2 regions of the Massilia sp. BKSP1R2A-1 genome follow, and region 1 is predicted to be linked to the other one. Evidence: predicted binding sites of a transcription regulator. Region 1 holds the regulator's gene; the other holds the start of a gene.
What was found. Region 1 encodes FNR, which switches genes on or off when oxygen is low (the NO sensors DNR and NnrR bind a similar motif). Its sites were predicted from a motif close to TTGATNNNNATCAA; they were not measured.
Positions count from the first base shown of each region.

Region 1 (7,342 bases):
CTTCCACGATCTGGTGCTGGGCGCCGGTTCGGTGCCATTGGACGTGCTGGGCGAGCTGGTGGACGGCTGGATCGCGAAGCAGAAGAAGGCTTGACGCGGGATCGGCGGCCCGGCGTGACAATGCGTGAGCCTGTCACGCCGCCGCTGAGCTATCGTGTCGAACCTTCTGCAATAACAAGGACACCATGAAAGCAGCCATCCTGGCGCTGGCCATCCTCGTCCCGATCGCGGCGGCCGACGCCGTCGCAGCCGATGCGGCGCCATCGAGCACCGTGGTCACCCGCCTGGGCCTCTCGAGCACCGAGTTCTCCTGCTCCGACAGCGCCGGGCGTGAATGCCATTACCTGATCCTGCACTCGCTGTGCAATGAACGCTTCCTCGCGCCGGGACAGAAGGAGCGCACCTGCACCTACTCGGAAGCGGCGCCGCCGTTCCGGATCAAGTCGGGCGAACGCAAGAAAATCAGCGGCCTGGCCCAGGACTACCTGTACACGATGAAGGTGGGCGCCGCGCCGACGGTACAAGACGTGCTGCGCGAACCGATCAAGCATTGAGCCGGCTTGCCGGATAAACGCCATGAGGAGGCAGCCATGGGACGACGATGGCTGACAAGGTTGACGATGACGCTCACCCTATCCGCAATCCCCGTTCTGAGCGCGGCAGCGCCCCTGCCGGAGGCGCAGGCCGGCGCCCTGACACGCCGGCTCCAGGCCATCGTCGACGATCCGGCGATGCCGCTGCCCGGCCTGTCGGTGCTCGCGATCCGCGCCGGCGAGGTCGTCTACACCGGCCAGTTCGGCCACAAGCGCCTCGCCACTGCATCGATGCCGGCCGAGCCGATGGATGCGGACACCATGTTTCGCATTGCCTCGATTTCCAAGCTGGTCACGGCGCTCGGCGTGATGAAGATGGTGGAGGAGGGCGCCCTGTCCCTCGATGCGGACGTGGGCGCCTACCTGGGCTACCGCCTGCGCAACCCGCACTTTCCCGGGCAGCCGATCAGCCTGCGCATGCTGCTCACCCATACCGCTTCGCTGCGCGACGAGGGCGGCTTCAGGTGGGCGCCCGAGATCGACCTGCAAGAGGTGCTGCTGCCGGGCGGGCGCCACCACGGAAGTGGCGCCATGTGGTCCCGCACGCACGCGCCGGGCAGCTGGTTCGAGTACGTCAACCTCAACTCGGGCATGGTCGCCACCGTCATGGAGGCGGCATCCGGCGAGCGTTTCGACCGCCTGATGCGCCGCCTCGTCTTCGATCCCATGGGCCTGAAGGCCGGCTTCTACCTGGCCGACTTCGCACCCGCGCGCATCGACGACGTGGCGACCCTCTACCGCAGGCGCGAAAAGGATGGCGCCGAGCGCTGGGATCCGCGCGGCCCCTGGATCGCGCAGTCGGACGACTTCCACATCCAGGCCCCGGTCGCACCGCCCGGCCTGGATCGCTATGTGGCCGGGACCAATGGCACCCTGTTCGGCCCCCAGGGAAGCCTGCGCATCTCCACCGCCGAGCTGGGGAGCATCATGCTGATGCTGATGAACGGCGGCCGCCACGGCGGGCGGCAGATCCTGCGCGCGGACACGGTCGCCGCCATGCTGGCCCGCGAGTGGACGATCCGGGAAGGCGTGAACGGCAGCCGGAGCGGCGACGGCGGCGCCTATCCCGGCCTGTACCAGGCCTGGGGCCTGGGCAACCAGCACTTCCTGGATGCGAGCACCGTGGACGACGGGCGTGCACGCGGCGACCGCCTGGTCGACGGCGGCGGATTCACCGGCGTCGGCCATCTCGGCTGGGCCTGGGGAGTGAATGCGCTCTTCGTGTTCGATCCGGCCACGAAGAACGGTATGATCTATGCCGCCAGCGGCGTCGGCGCCGATCCGGACACCCAGCCCGGGCGCTTCTCGTCCGAGAGCCGCTTCCAGGAGCGGATCACCGATGCCCTGTACCGTGGGGCCATCCTCGGGGAAGGCGCCGGATCATCCAACTGAGCCATTTTCTTGATGACCTTCGTAAGGAGCACAGCATGGAAACACAGGAAATCTACCGCGGCCGCCTGATCGACCATATCCAGCTGGTGGTGCGCGACCTGAAGGCCTCGCGCACCTTCTACACCGCCGTGTTCGAGGTGCTCGGCATCCCGCTCGGCGGAGACGGCCCCGACTATTTCTGGGCCGACGAGCTGTTCGTCTCGAGCCGCAAGAGCCGCGCCGCGCAGGGCGTGCTCACCGGCCGCCACCACCTGGCCTTCCAGGCGCGCGACGGGAAGATGGTGAACGCCTTCTACTATGCGGCCCTCAAGGCCGGCGGCAGGGACAACGGCCGGCCCGGCGAGCGCCCCTACCATCCGGGCTACTACGGCGCCTTCGTGCTCGACCCCGACGGCAACAATATCGAGGCTGTCTACCACGGCAAAGCGAAGAGCAGCGCCCCTTTCGTGCGCATCACCTTCTGAGGGCCGCGCGGCGCAGGGTGGGCCTGAAACCCGCTATACTGCGCCGACCATGCGCATCCAGCTTTTCTCCGACCTGCACCTCGAACGCTACCCGGCGTTCGTCCCCCTGATCGACCCCGCCACCGACGTCGTCGTGCTGGCGGGCGACATCGGCTCCTACCAGTCCGGCTCGCGCCTCACCAGCGAGGACTTCGGCCTCGCACGCTTTTCGCCGCTGCGCGCGGGCGCCACGAACGCCCGGGTGCTCTACATCCCCGGCAACCACGAATTCGACGGCCTCGAATTCGACGAGGCCTACGCGCGCCTGCGCGCCACCTGCGCAGATCTCGGCATCGAATGGCTGGACCGCGAGACCCTCGTCATCGGCCACGTGCGCTTCATCGGCACCACCCTGTGGAGCGACTTCGATGCGCTGGCCGTGCAGGAGACGGTGCTGACGAAACAGCTGCAGCGCCGCGAAAAGGCGTTCCGGGCGGCGAACTACTACCTCGCCAAGAACACGACCCTGAAGGATGGCGTGCCGGTGCTGGCCGAAGGCATCCGCGCGATGTCGCTCGATTGCCAGGAATGGCTGCGCGGCGCCCTGGAGACGCCGTTCGAGGGCGCCACGGTCGCGGTGACGCACTTCGCGCCCAGCCTGCGCAGCGCCGATCCGCGCTACGGCCTCACGCCCGGCACCGCGGGCTTCTGCAACGCGCTCGACGCGCTGCTGCCGCTGGCCGATGTGTGGATGCACGGCCACCTGCACTGCGCCAACGATTACCTCGCCAGCGGCGAGAACGGGGACGGTCGCTGGTCCTGCCGCGTGGTGGCCAATCCGCTCGGCTACCTGAGCAAGGGGGAGCAGGAAGCCTTCCGCCCCGAGCTGGTCATCGACCTGTAAGGCTTCACTTCCTGTGCGCCGAGGCGCAGGACACCACGCCGCCCACCATCAGCACCAGCGCCGCCACCTCGAGCCCGGTCGGCCAGCGCGCCTCCCACATGAACCCGTACAGCGAGGCGAAGACGGTCTCGAACACGATCAGCTGCCCCGTCAGGGCCAGCGGCAGGCTGCGGCTGGCGTAGTTCCACAGGCCATTGCCCACCACCGAGCACAGGATCGCCACCGCCAGCGCCACGCCGCCGAAGCGCAGCCACTCGGCGCCCGCATGCCCGTCGCCGCCGAGCATGAAGGCCGGCACCGCGAGGACGACCGCTTGCGCCCCTGTCATGACGCCGGTGAGCAGGCTCCACTCGTGGGCCGTGATGCCGCCCAGGCGCGCCAGGCAGCGGCTGTTGGCCACCGCGTAGATGGTCCAGGATACCAGGGCGCCGACCGCGCAGGCCAGGCCCAGGGGCGCGCCGCCGCCCTGCGCGGAGGCCAGCGACTGCCAGGCGATGCAGCCCAGGCCGGCCGCGCCCAGCAGCAGGGCCGGGGCCAGGCGCCGCAGGGGCAGGGCGCCGTGGTCGCGGCTGCCGACCAGGGTGACGCTCAAGGGCAGCAGGCCGATCACGATCGCCGTCATCACGCCGCCGCCCGACTGCACGGCCTGGGCCACGAACAGGTAGTAGACGATGTTCCCGCACAGGCTGAGCCAGGCCAGCTGGCGCCATTCGCGCCAGCCCAGGCGGGGCAGCAGGCGGCGCCACATGGGGGCGACGAGCAGCGCCGCCACCAGCCCGTAGGCGAGATAGCGTCCTGCCGAGAGCTGCAAGGGCGTGAAGCCCGGCACGAGGATGGGGGCGAGGAAGACCAGGCCCCAGAAGGAGCCGGCGAGGATGCCGGCGCCGATGCCGAGCCGGGTGTCGTGAAGCGGGGTAGGCGATCGCGCGTGCATGAATTCTCCTGAAAGCGGAGATTCTGGGCTGCACGGCGGGCAGCATCTTGGCCGGGGCTACTGCGCCTTTGACCGCTTCTCGCGATGTTGCGTGCGGTAGGCGGCCGGTGTGGTGTCGAGCATGCGCCGCATCGCCCGCGTCAATGCGCTCTGCTCGGAGAAGCCGGCCGCCAGCGCGATCTCGGCGACCGGACGGTCGGTACTGCCGAGCAGCGTGCAGGCGCGCTTGAGGCGGCAGTCCAGCAGCCAGCCGTGCGGGCTGGCGTCCAGCTCCTCGCGGAACAGCGCGTGCAGGCGGCTCACGCTCAGGTTGGCCGCGCGCGCCATGGTCTCGGTGGTCCAGGGCAGGCCGGGATCGAGCTCGATGCGCGCGAGCAGGGCGGCCAGGCGCGAGGCGGGCCGGGGCGCGCCCATGCCCAGGGTATCGAGCAGCAGCGGCGCCCAGCCCTGCACCATCTGCGGCGCGAGCGGCTGGCTGTCCGCCAGGATGCCCATGAACTCGACCAGCTTGCGCGCCGCCGGGCCGATCCCGGTAAAGGGCCGCGCCAGCAGTCCGGCCCAGGGGCCGTGCGCGAAGGCCTCGGCCGCTACGTCGAGGATGAGGGAACGGTTGGCGACCCGGCTGTACTGGGAATGCCAGGCGCCGGGCGCGACCAGGGCCGCATGCAGGGGATCGAGCCGTTTCTCGCGGCCCTCGATCTCGAGCGCCACCTGGCCGCCGAGCGGCAGCACCACCTGGGCAAAGGCGTGGCGGTCGGCGTCACGCGTCTGGCCGTAGCTGCGCAGGTGCAGTTCGAAGCGCGGCGTGGGCTGCATGGAATATCCCGGGCTCAGCCCATCGGGCTGCACACATCGGTGCCGGCGGCGATCGCCTTGAGCTTGGCCGGGTCGAGCAGGGCGACTTCGCGCTTGTCGACCTCCAGCCAGCCCTGCTTCTTGAAGCGCGACAGCAGGCGGCTGATGCTTTCGATGGTCAGGCCCAGGTAGTTGCCGATATCCTCGCGCGACATGCGCAGCTGGAAGCGGTTCGGCGAATAGCCGCGCGCCGCGTAGCGGGCCGACAGGTTCACGAGGAAGACGGCGAAGCGCTGCTCGGCCCGCATATTGCCGAGCAGGAGCATGACGTTCTGCTCGCGCGTGATTTCCTGGCTCATGATGCGGTGGAAGTGGCGCAGCAGGGCCGGCACCTGGCCGAACAGCTCTTCCAGGCGCGAGAAGGGGATCTCGCAGACCTCGCTGTCTTCCAGCGTTACGGCATCGCAATGGTGGCTGCCGCTGATCGCATCCATGCCGAGCAGCTCGCCCGCCATCTGGAAGCCCGTGATCTGCTCTTCGCCGGCCGCATTCACCTGGTAGGTCTTGAAGTGGCCGAAGCGCACCGCATACAGGCTGCGGAAGGGCTCGCCCATCTTGTACAGGCGTTCGTCCTTGGCCAGCCGGCGGCGCCCGCCGATGATCTGGTCGAGGCGGTTGATGTCGGCATCCTCGAGTCCCATGGGCAGGCACAGCTGGTGCATGCTGCAATTGCTGCAGCTGGTCTTGAGGGCCTGGATGTTGAGCGGCGATTCGCCCGGCAGCGAGATGGCTTGGTTCATGGCGGAAAACGAAATGCTGACGAGGTCATTATAGACGGCTCGCCAGTTCCCGGCATTTCATTTTCTGGGAGGAAGCCGTCCGGGGCCGGCCCCGGACGGCGTGCAGGATTACAGATGGTGACGTCGTTCCGCCTTCATCCGGTAATACTCGCTACGGCCTTTCCGCACCACCGTGTCGGCGATCTGCGCTGCCTCGCCGGCTGCCTGGTTAACCGAGGCAAAGGCGTTCGGATCGTGCTTCAGGGCCTCGACGGTCTTGCGGGCCGGCTCGGAGCCGCTGAGGGCCAGGCCGAAGGTCGCCGATACGGCCAGCTCGGCCGCCAGGGTTTCGGCGCTCAGGGCCGTTACCCCGGTCCTGGCGGCATCAAGCTGCTCGAACGCCGCCTGCGGCGCGGCAAGGCTGCGGGCCAGGCCGATGTCGCCGGCAAGCTGCGCCAGGAAGTCGACCGCCGCCTGACTGGCCGAGCGGTTGGCCAGGTCGCCGAGCCGGATCAGGGCGATGTTCTTCGCATTGAAGACGGCGCGGCCGGTGCGCGGGCTTCTCACGAAGTCGATCAGGGCGCCGGTGGCGATCTCGCTGCCGATGTAGCCGAGGGTGGCCACGATCTGGCCCAGGTACTGCTCGTGCTTTTCCGGCTCGTTCACCAGCCAGTCGAGCAGCTTGCGCGCATCCGCTTCGCCATATTGCGAGGCCAGCTCCCAGGGCACGCCCTCGATCCAGGGCTGGCGGACGAAGTCGCGCACGTCCGCCGGCGCCTGCAGGCCCTGCATATCGCAGTTGCAGCCGCTGGCCGGCAGCACCTTGCCGGCGATGTTCAGGGGGCCGGCCAGGTAGGCCGCCGACTCGGCGGCATTGACCACGTTGTGGTCGGACCCGACCGACGGGAACATGACGGCGCGCGGGTCGTCGGTGCGGTGGCCCAGGCCGCAGTTGTGACCATACTCGTGGACCCAGATCAGGCCTTCCTGGCCGGCGTCGAAGCGCACCGCGGCCACGTTGACGTTGGCGCTGCCGACCGGGGCGCAGCCGATGATGTTGTCGCCGGGGCCGCCGCACCAGCGGATCGCCTGCACGACCTTGACCCCGGAGCCGGCCGTCAACAGCGCGGTCAGGTCGGCCGAGGTCGCGATGGTCGCCGGGACGGTTGCCGGCAGCACGCGGACCGCGCCGTTGCGAACGAACTGGACGGCCGTGGCGACGTCCGGGCCGGTGTCGTCGTTCTGCAGGATGGTGCCCATGTCGCCCAGGATCCGGTCAGCCTCGGCCTCGGATAGTAGAACGCTGCTGTGGCGGTGCACCGTCACCGACACGGTCCGGGTGCCGGTCACCGCCGGGTTCACCACCAGGTAGTCGGCGTAGATCGAGATGTCCGAGGGCCATTCGATATTGACCCAGATGTCGACCCCGCCCGCGCGCGGGGCCACGTTGTGGAGCGTGTAGCGGGCGGAGCCGATGAACTTGCCGGAATCGGGCCCGCCGC
Region 1 is NZ_JBOBRE010000010.1:103,718-111,059, reverse strand. It holds gene ACQ7JA_RS16450 (DUF885 domain-containing protein) at 1-94, shown strand, start outside; gene ACQ7JA_RS16445 (hypothetical protein) at 186-554, shown strand; gene ACQ7JA_RS16440 (serine hydrolase domain-containing protein) at 591-1,985, shown strand; gene ACQ7JA_RS16435 (VOC family protein) at 2,021-2,449, shown strand; gene ACQ7JA_RS16430 (metallophosphoesterase) at 2,499-3,332, shown strand; gene ACQ7JA_RS16425 (DMT family transporter) at 3,337-4,266, opposite strand; gene ACQ7JA_RS16420 (AraC family transcriptional regulator) at 4,324-5,082, opposite strand; gene fnr (fumarate/nitrate reduction transcriptional regulator Fnr) at 5,097-5,861, opposite strand; gene ACQ7JA_RS16410 (hypothetical protein) at 5,970-7,342, opposite strand, start outside.

Region 2 (7,342 bases), on a different contig from region 1:
ACGGTATGGCCGATACGGGCAAGGGCGTGAAGATGACGCCGGAGATGGCGCTGCGCCTCGGCTCGATCACCAAGCAGTTCACCTCGACCGCCATCCTGATGCTGGCGGACGAAGGCAAGCTGGCGCTCGACGACGACATCACGAAGCACTTGCCGGACTACCCGGCGCGGGGCAAGAAGATCACCATCGAGCACCTGCTGACCCATACCTCCGGCATCGTCAGCTACACCGGCAAGCCGGCGTATTCCGCGACGATGACGCAGGAGATGACCGTGGCCCGGATGATCGACTCCTTCAAGAACGATCCGCTCGAATTCGAACCGGGCAGCCAGTACCGCTACAACAATTCGGGCTACTTCCTGCTCGGCGCCATCATCGAGAAGATCTCCGGCCAGAGCTATGCGGCTTTTCTGGAGCAGCGCATCTTCACGCCCCTTGGCATGAACGACACCTATTACGAAGGCTTCGGCAAGAGCCGCGCGCCGGTCGCCGCCGGCCATACCCGCGGCGCGACCGGCTTCGGCGTCGCCAGGCCGCTCAGCATGAGCCAGCCCTATGCGGCCGGTTCCCTGGTGTCCACCGTGGACGACCTGGCGCGCTGGGACGCCGCGGTTTCCGCCGGCCGCCTGTTGAAACCCGCCAGCTGGCAGCGCGCCTTCACCTCCTACCGCCTCACGGACGGCAAGCCGACCAACTATGGCTACGGCTGGGAGGTCGGCAAGGTGCAGGGCGAAGCCATGAGCGGCCATGGCGGCGGCATCAACGGCTTCACCACCCACGCGATGCGCTTGCCCGACCAGAAGGTGTATGTGGCGGTACTGACCAACAGCGACAGCGGACCGGCCAATCCGGGCCTGGTGGCGCGCAAGGCCGCTGCCATCGCCATCGGCAAGCCTTACCGGGAGTTCAGGGAAGTGGCGTTGGACGGCAGCGCGCTCGACGCCGTGACCGGCACCTACGAGGTCGAGCAGGGCGTGCAGCGGGTGTTCCGCCGCAGCGGCGACGGTCTCGTCATGCAGCGTACCGGCCGTCCGCCAGTGCCGGTGAAGCCGGCCTCGAAGGACGAGTTTTTCCTCCCGGGTGGGCTGGACTGGTTCTCCTTCCAGCGCGATGCGGGCGGCAAGGTGAGCTCCGTGACGGTGCACCAGGACGGCAATGCGCTGGTGAATCCGCGCAGCGGCGATGCGCCTGCCGCGCGCAAGGCGGTGAAAATCGCCAGTGCCGCGTTCGACGCCAGGGCAGGCCGCTACGAGCTGCGTCCGGGCTTCGTGATGGAGCTGACGCGTGACGGCGACCGTTACTTTGCCCAGGCCACCGGCCAGGGCAAGCTCGAGATCTTCCCGATGAGCGAGACCGTGTTCTTCTCCGACCAGGCCGATGCGGAGATCAGCTTCGAGGGCGATGGCTTCGTGCTGAAGCAGGGCGGGCGCAACACCCCTGCCCGCAGGCTGTGACGTGACTCAGCGGCTTCTCGCCTGTTCGCCGGCCAGGCGCAGCGCCACCTTGTGGCGGAAGTAGTCCTGCTTCACGTAGCGGTACAGGTTGGCGCCCGGGCACACGGTTTTATCGGAGTGGTCGCGGTGGCTCCTGATATCGTCCAGCGAGACCTTGTACTTCGCGGCCAGCAGCGCCATCAGCTCGACCACCGCATCGAGCTGGGCCTGGTTCGGCTCGACTTCCTCGAAATTGCCGACCACCTCGATCAGGGCGTGGCCGCTGGGGTCGTACTCGGTATTCGTGTCGCCCGCGTAATCGATCTGGCGGGCTTCGTACATGCGGCCGTCCAGGTCGATCACGTAGTGGTAGGGGATGTCGAGCCAGCCTTTGCTGGTGCGCGACCAGGTTTGCAGGCGGCGCAGGTAGGCCTGCGGGTCGGTGCCCGGCTTGAAGGGCTCGCCCTGGTGGTGCAGGGTGATCTGGGTGATCGTGTGGCGCCGCGCCTTGGTGGCGTCGGCCGGCGTGCCGCCCCACGCTGCGACGGGAACGATGGCGCGTTCGACCGCGGCCAGGGGCTCGGCGCCGTGGGCGGAGGACAGCACGAAGGCAAGGCAGAATGGCAGCAGGAGGCGCATGGACGTGTTCTAACAGGGACGAGTCTGCATCTTTCCACGATTCGTTCAGGAGCGCCAGTGCGCGATGTATATCTGATAAGCTGATGGCCACAACCACAACTTATCGATCATGCGCAGCATTTCCCACATTCTCAGCGACAGCAAGACCATCGCCATCGTCGGCCTGTCGAACAAGCCCGACCGCGCCAGCAACGAGGTTGCCGCCTACCTGCAGGGGGCCGGCTACCGCATCGTGCCGGTAAACCCGAGTTATGCCGGCGACACCATCCTCGGCGAGACCGTCTACGCCACGCTGCAGGAGGCGGCCGACGCCCTGGCGACCGGCGGCCAGCCGATCGACATCGTCGACTGCTTCCGCAAGTCCGAGGACATCCCGCCGATCGCGCGCGAAGCGATCGCCGTGCGCGCCGGCTGCCTGTGGATGCAGCTCGACATCGAGAACCAGGCCGCGGCCGATCTCGCGCGCGCCGCCGGGCTGGACGTCGTGCAGAACCACTGCATCAAGATCGAGCACCGCAGCCTCCAGGGTTGAACCGCGGCTCGCAGGGGCCGATCGCTTCCTGCGCAGGCGGCTGCGTTACAATCGTGGCATCGCCACCCTGGAATGCTGCCGCCATGTTCAAGACCTCCGCTTTTCTGCTCGCCGCCATCGCCGCCGCGAGCGTCCACCAGCCTGCCGCCGCCCAGGCGAGCGCAGCTCCCGTCGCTGCCCGTCCGGCCATGCCGGCCGCTTGCCCGGCCATCCTGAAGCAGAACTTCAAGCGCCTGCAGGACGACGCCCCGCAGGACCTGTGCCAGTACGCGGGCAAGGTGGTGCTGGTGGTGAACACGGCCAGCTACTGCGGCTTCACCAAGCAGTACGAAGGGCTGGAGAAGCTGTACGCGAAGTACGGCGGCCGCGGCCTGGTCATCCTGGGCTTTCCCTCGAACGACTTCGGCAAGCAGGAGCCGGGCAACGCGAAGGAGATCGCCGATCTCTGCTTCAACACCTATGGCGTGAAGTTCCCGATGTTCGCCAAGAGCGCGGTCACCGGCCCTGAAGCCAATCCCCTGCACGCCAGCCTCACCAAAGCCACCGGCCAGGCGCCGAAATGGAACTTCACCAAGTACCTGATCGGCCGCGACGGCAAGGTGCTGGACTACTTCCCGAGCAAGGTCACGCCGGAAGATCCGGCCCTGGTCGGCAAGATCGAAGCGGCGCTCTGAATAACCTTGATGTGATTGTGGGTATTTGATCCACATCAACGATTTTTTTGCGCTGCATCAATAAGCTTGCCTTCGTCACTGACGACAAAGACGAAAGGCAAGAAAAAGATGAAAGCAATGTTGAAGCATGTGCTGGCGGCGGTCCTCGCCGTCGCCGGTAGCCAGGCCCTGGCGCAGGACACGAACTGGCTCGTACGCGCCCGCGCGGTGCATATCGACACCGCCAATGAATCCTCTCCCCTGGCGGGCGCCGGCGCAGCCGACCGCATCCACGTCGGCACGAAGACGATCCCGGAACTGGACGTCTCCTACTTCTTCACGCCGCAGCTGGCGGCCGAACTGATCCTGACGTATCCACAGAAGCACGACGTCACCCTCGACGGCCAGCGCATCGGCAGCTTCCGCCACCTGCCGCCGACCTTGACGGCGCAGTACCACTTCGCGCCGCAGGCCAGCGTGCGTCCCTATGTCGGGGCGGGCGTCAACTACACCCGCATCTCGCGCGTGAAGCTGCTCGATGGCGCGGCCGACCTGGAGAAGGAAAGCTGGGGCCTGGCGCTGCAGGCCGGCGTCGACATCAAGCTGGATGCGCGCTGGTCGCTCAACGTCGACGTGAAGAAGGTGAAGCTGCGCAGCGACGTGCTGCTGGGTGGGGCGAGGGCGTCGGAAGTGCGGGTCGATCCGCTGCTGGTCGGCGTCGGCGTGGGCTACCGCTTCTGAGGCGGTTTCGATTTACGCTGCGGGTCCGTCGTCGACGATGACGGCGCGCAGCGGCCCGCGCAGGGCATTGCAGACGACGATGTCGTCCGCCTCTTCCAGCATCTCGCGCGTGATCACGCGCTCGCTCGCCTGCCAGGCGGGCGCTTCGAGCAGCACCGCGCGCATCACCCCCGGCAGCAGGCCGCAGGACAAGGGCGGCGTGTACCAGCGGCCGCCGAAGCGCACGAACACATTGCTGCGTCCCCCTTCCGTGAGTTCCCCCCGTTCGTTGAAGAACAGGGCGTCGAAGGCGCCGCGCGCCTCGGCCGCGCGCCAGGCCGCGTCGTAGCGGCTGCGCACGCCCGTCTTGTGGCGCAGGAAGAGGTCGCCCGAGCGGGTGGTCTCGTTCGCCAGCAGCAGCGCCACCGGCTCGTTCAGGGGCTGCAGCGGCGCGGACTGCGCCTGCATCCGGCCATCCGGCTGGACCGCCAGGCGCAGGCGGTGCAGCTGGCCCGCGCTCAAGGCCAGGCAGGTTTCGAGCAGCAGCGCGCGCGCCTCGCCCGGTTCGAAGGGATAGCCGAAGGTGCGGCAGGAGGCCGCGAGGCGATCCAGGTGCTGCTCGAGGTGGCGGCAGCCGTGTTCGAGGCTGGCGCGCAGGGTCTCGAAGATCTCGCATTCGTTGGGCAGGCTGGTCAGGAAGCGGGCCTTCAACTGGCATTCGGCGTATTCGGCCGCCGCATCGCTGTCGTAGACGATGCCGGCGCCCACGCCCAGCTCGCCGCGCCGCGTGCCGCCCTGGGGCGCGCCCAGGGCCAGGGTGCGGATCGGCACCGACAGGCAGAAATCACCAAACTGCGCGCCAAAGGCTGCGCCGTCCGACGGCGGGTCGAACCAGCCGATCGCGCCCGTATAGATGCCGCGCGGCGCCGGCTCCAGCTCGTGGATGATCTCCATGGTACGGCGCTTCGGCGCGCCCGTGATCGAGCCGCAGGGATAGAGGGCGGCGAACAGCTCCTCGAGCGTTGCATCGGGACGCAGGCGCGCCTCGACGGTCGACGTCATCTGCAGCACGGCGCCGTAGCGCTTCACCTCGAACAGGGCCGGCACCTGCACGCTGCCGGTGACGGCAATGCGTCCCAGGTCGTTGCGCAGCAGGTCGACGATCATCAGGTTCTCGGCGCGGTTCTTCGGATCCCGGGCCAGCGCCTGGCCGCGCCCGGCGTCGACCGCATCGTCGCCGCTGGCCGGCGCCGTACCCTTCATCGGGCGCGCCACCAGCGTGCCGGCTGCATGACGCACGAAGAGCTCGGGCGAGAAGGACAGCAGGGCTTCCCCGTCCGGCAGGGCCACCAGGGCCCCGTAGGGCACGCGCTGGCGCGCCCGCAGGCGCGCATACAGGGACACCAGGGGGCCGTAGGCCTCGAAGCGCAGGCGGTAGGTGTAGTTGACCTGGTAGGTGTCGCCGGCGGCGATGTAGTCGCGGATGCGGCCGATCGCCTCGGTGAACGCCGCTTCGTCGACGTTGGCGTCGATGCCGGCCACGCCGGCCGGTTCCAGGCTCGCGGCGCGGGTGGCGATCCAGGCCTCGACCTGGCTCGCTTCCATGTGCTCGCACTGTTCGAACAGCAGGACCCGGGCCAGCGGACCGTCGATCGGGTGGGCCGGCAGGTTCGCCAGGTGCGCGCCCAGTTCGTAGGTCAGGAGCGGCACCGCGTACAGGCCGCGCGCCAGCGCCGCCCCCATGTCCTGCAGCAGCTGCGGCCAGCCGGCGGTGTCCAGGCAGGACAGCGTGCCCGCGTGACGGCTGTACAGGCGCGAGCGCGCTTCGCCTTCGGCGCCGGCGTCGTCGAGCAGTGCGAAGACTTCCCGGGTGTCCATGATGCGAAGACGGTCCTTTATGCCGCCAGCAGCAGCGAGAGCTGCAGGGCCGTGCCTTCGGCCGGATTGTGCTTGAAGCCGCTCTTGGCGAAGCGGTGCCAGCGTCCCGTCACATAGCTCACCAGCAGGCTGGCGCGCGCCGCCACGTCGTCCTCGACGCCGTGGCCCTGGCTGACCGCCACCCGCAGCGCCTGGCGGCAGGCCATCTCGATGCGGTCGTAGAAGCCGTTCATGCGCGATTGCAGGCGCTCGTCCTCGCCCACCAGGGCGTCGCCGATCAGGACCCGGGTCATGCCGGGATTGTTGGCGGCGAAGCCGAGCAGCATTTGCAGGATGGCGTGGGCCTGGTCGATGCCGCGCTCCTCGCGCTCGGCGATCTGGTTGATCAGGCCGAACACGCTGGATTCGATGAACTCGATCAGGCCCTCGTACATCTGGGCCTTGCTGGCGAAGTGGCGGTACAGGGCGGCCTCGGATACCGAGAGGCGCGCGGCGAGGGCGGCCGTGGTGATCTTCTCGCCCTTCGGCTGCTCGAGCATCGAGGCCAGGGCCTGGAGGATTTGCAGCTTGCGCTGGCCTGGCTTGGTGCTTGCCATGTGATCCCTAGTGTTTGTTGTTGGTTTAGCGCAGACGGTGCAGACGCGCAGGCAACTGCCGCACGGATTTTACTTTGACATCGACGTAGCGGGGGCGTTTCAGGGTCCGCGGCAAGGCGGCACGGCCAATCGGATCGCTCATCTTGAGGTATTGGGTCACCCACACGGTGCGCAGGCCGAGACGGCTGGCGCTTTTCAGGTTGGCCAGGGTGTCCTCGACCAGGATGCAGCGGCGCGCCGCCACGCCGTGCTTGCGCAGCAGGCGGCGCAGCATCAGGCTGGACGGCTTGGGACGCAGCTGGCCGTGCACGTGCATGTGCTCGATCGCCACGTGGTGGGTGAAGTGGCGGGACAGGCCCAGGTGGCGCATCACGTCCGTCGAATAACGGGTCGGTGCATTGGTCAGCAGGATCTTGCGGCCCGGCAGACGGCGCAGCAGGGTGGCCAGGCCTTTTTCATGGCGCACCAGCTTGTCGAGCTCGCCCAGGTCGTGGGTCATGTGCAGGAAGTCGGCGCTGCACACTCCGTGGTGGCGGATCATGCCGAGCAGGGTGGCGCCATAGCGCTTCCAGTAGCCCAGGCGCGCGGCGTCCACCTCGGCCTGGCTGGCCGGCGTCACGCCATCGCCGAGCACCCGCGCGATATAGGTGTTCATATTGGCGCTAATCGCTGGAAAGATTGCATGAGATGCGTCATGCAATGTGTTATCCAGGTCGAATAGCCAGACGGGACTGGGGAGCGTAAGATTCGGCACTTTACTGCGGCACTTTACTTCAAAGCAACAAGGAGAAAAACAATGCGACGTCCGATTATAGTGGTGTTCTTCAGCCTCTTCCTGATGGCCTTCCAGGCGCTGGCGGGAGAACGGGGCGCGCTGTTCAAGGTCAGCAG
Region 2 is NZ_JBOBRE010000007.1:37,564-44,905, forward strand. It holds gene ACQ7JA_RS12280 (serine hydrolase) at 1-1,454, shown strand, start outside; gene ACQ7JA_RS12285 (peptidoglycan recognition protein family protein) at 1,461-2,072, opposite strand; gene ACQ7JA_RS12290 (CoA-binding protein) at 2,182-2,604, shown strand; gene ACQ7JA_RS12295 (glutathione peroxidase) at 2,688-3,278, shown strand; gene ACQ7JA_RS12300 (OmpW/AlkL family protein) at 3,387-3,998, shown strand; gene pabB (aminodeoxychorismate synthase component I) at 4,011-5,855, opposite strand; gene slmA (nucleoid occlusion factor SlmA) at 5,873-6,451, opposite strand; gene ACQ7JA_RS12315 (HAD-IA family hydrolase) at 6,477-7,205, opposite strand; gene ACQ7JA_RS12320 (TraB/GumN family protein) at 7,248-7,342, shown strand, end outside.
Region 2: a site for FNR is predicted at 3,304-3,317, ahead of ACQ7JA_RS12300 (OmpW/AlkL family protein). Genes of this name have one in related genera too.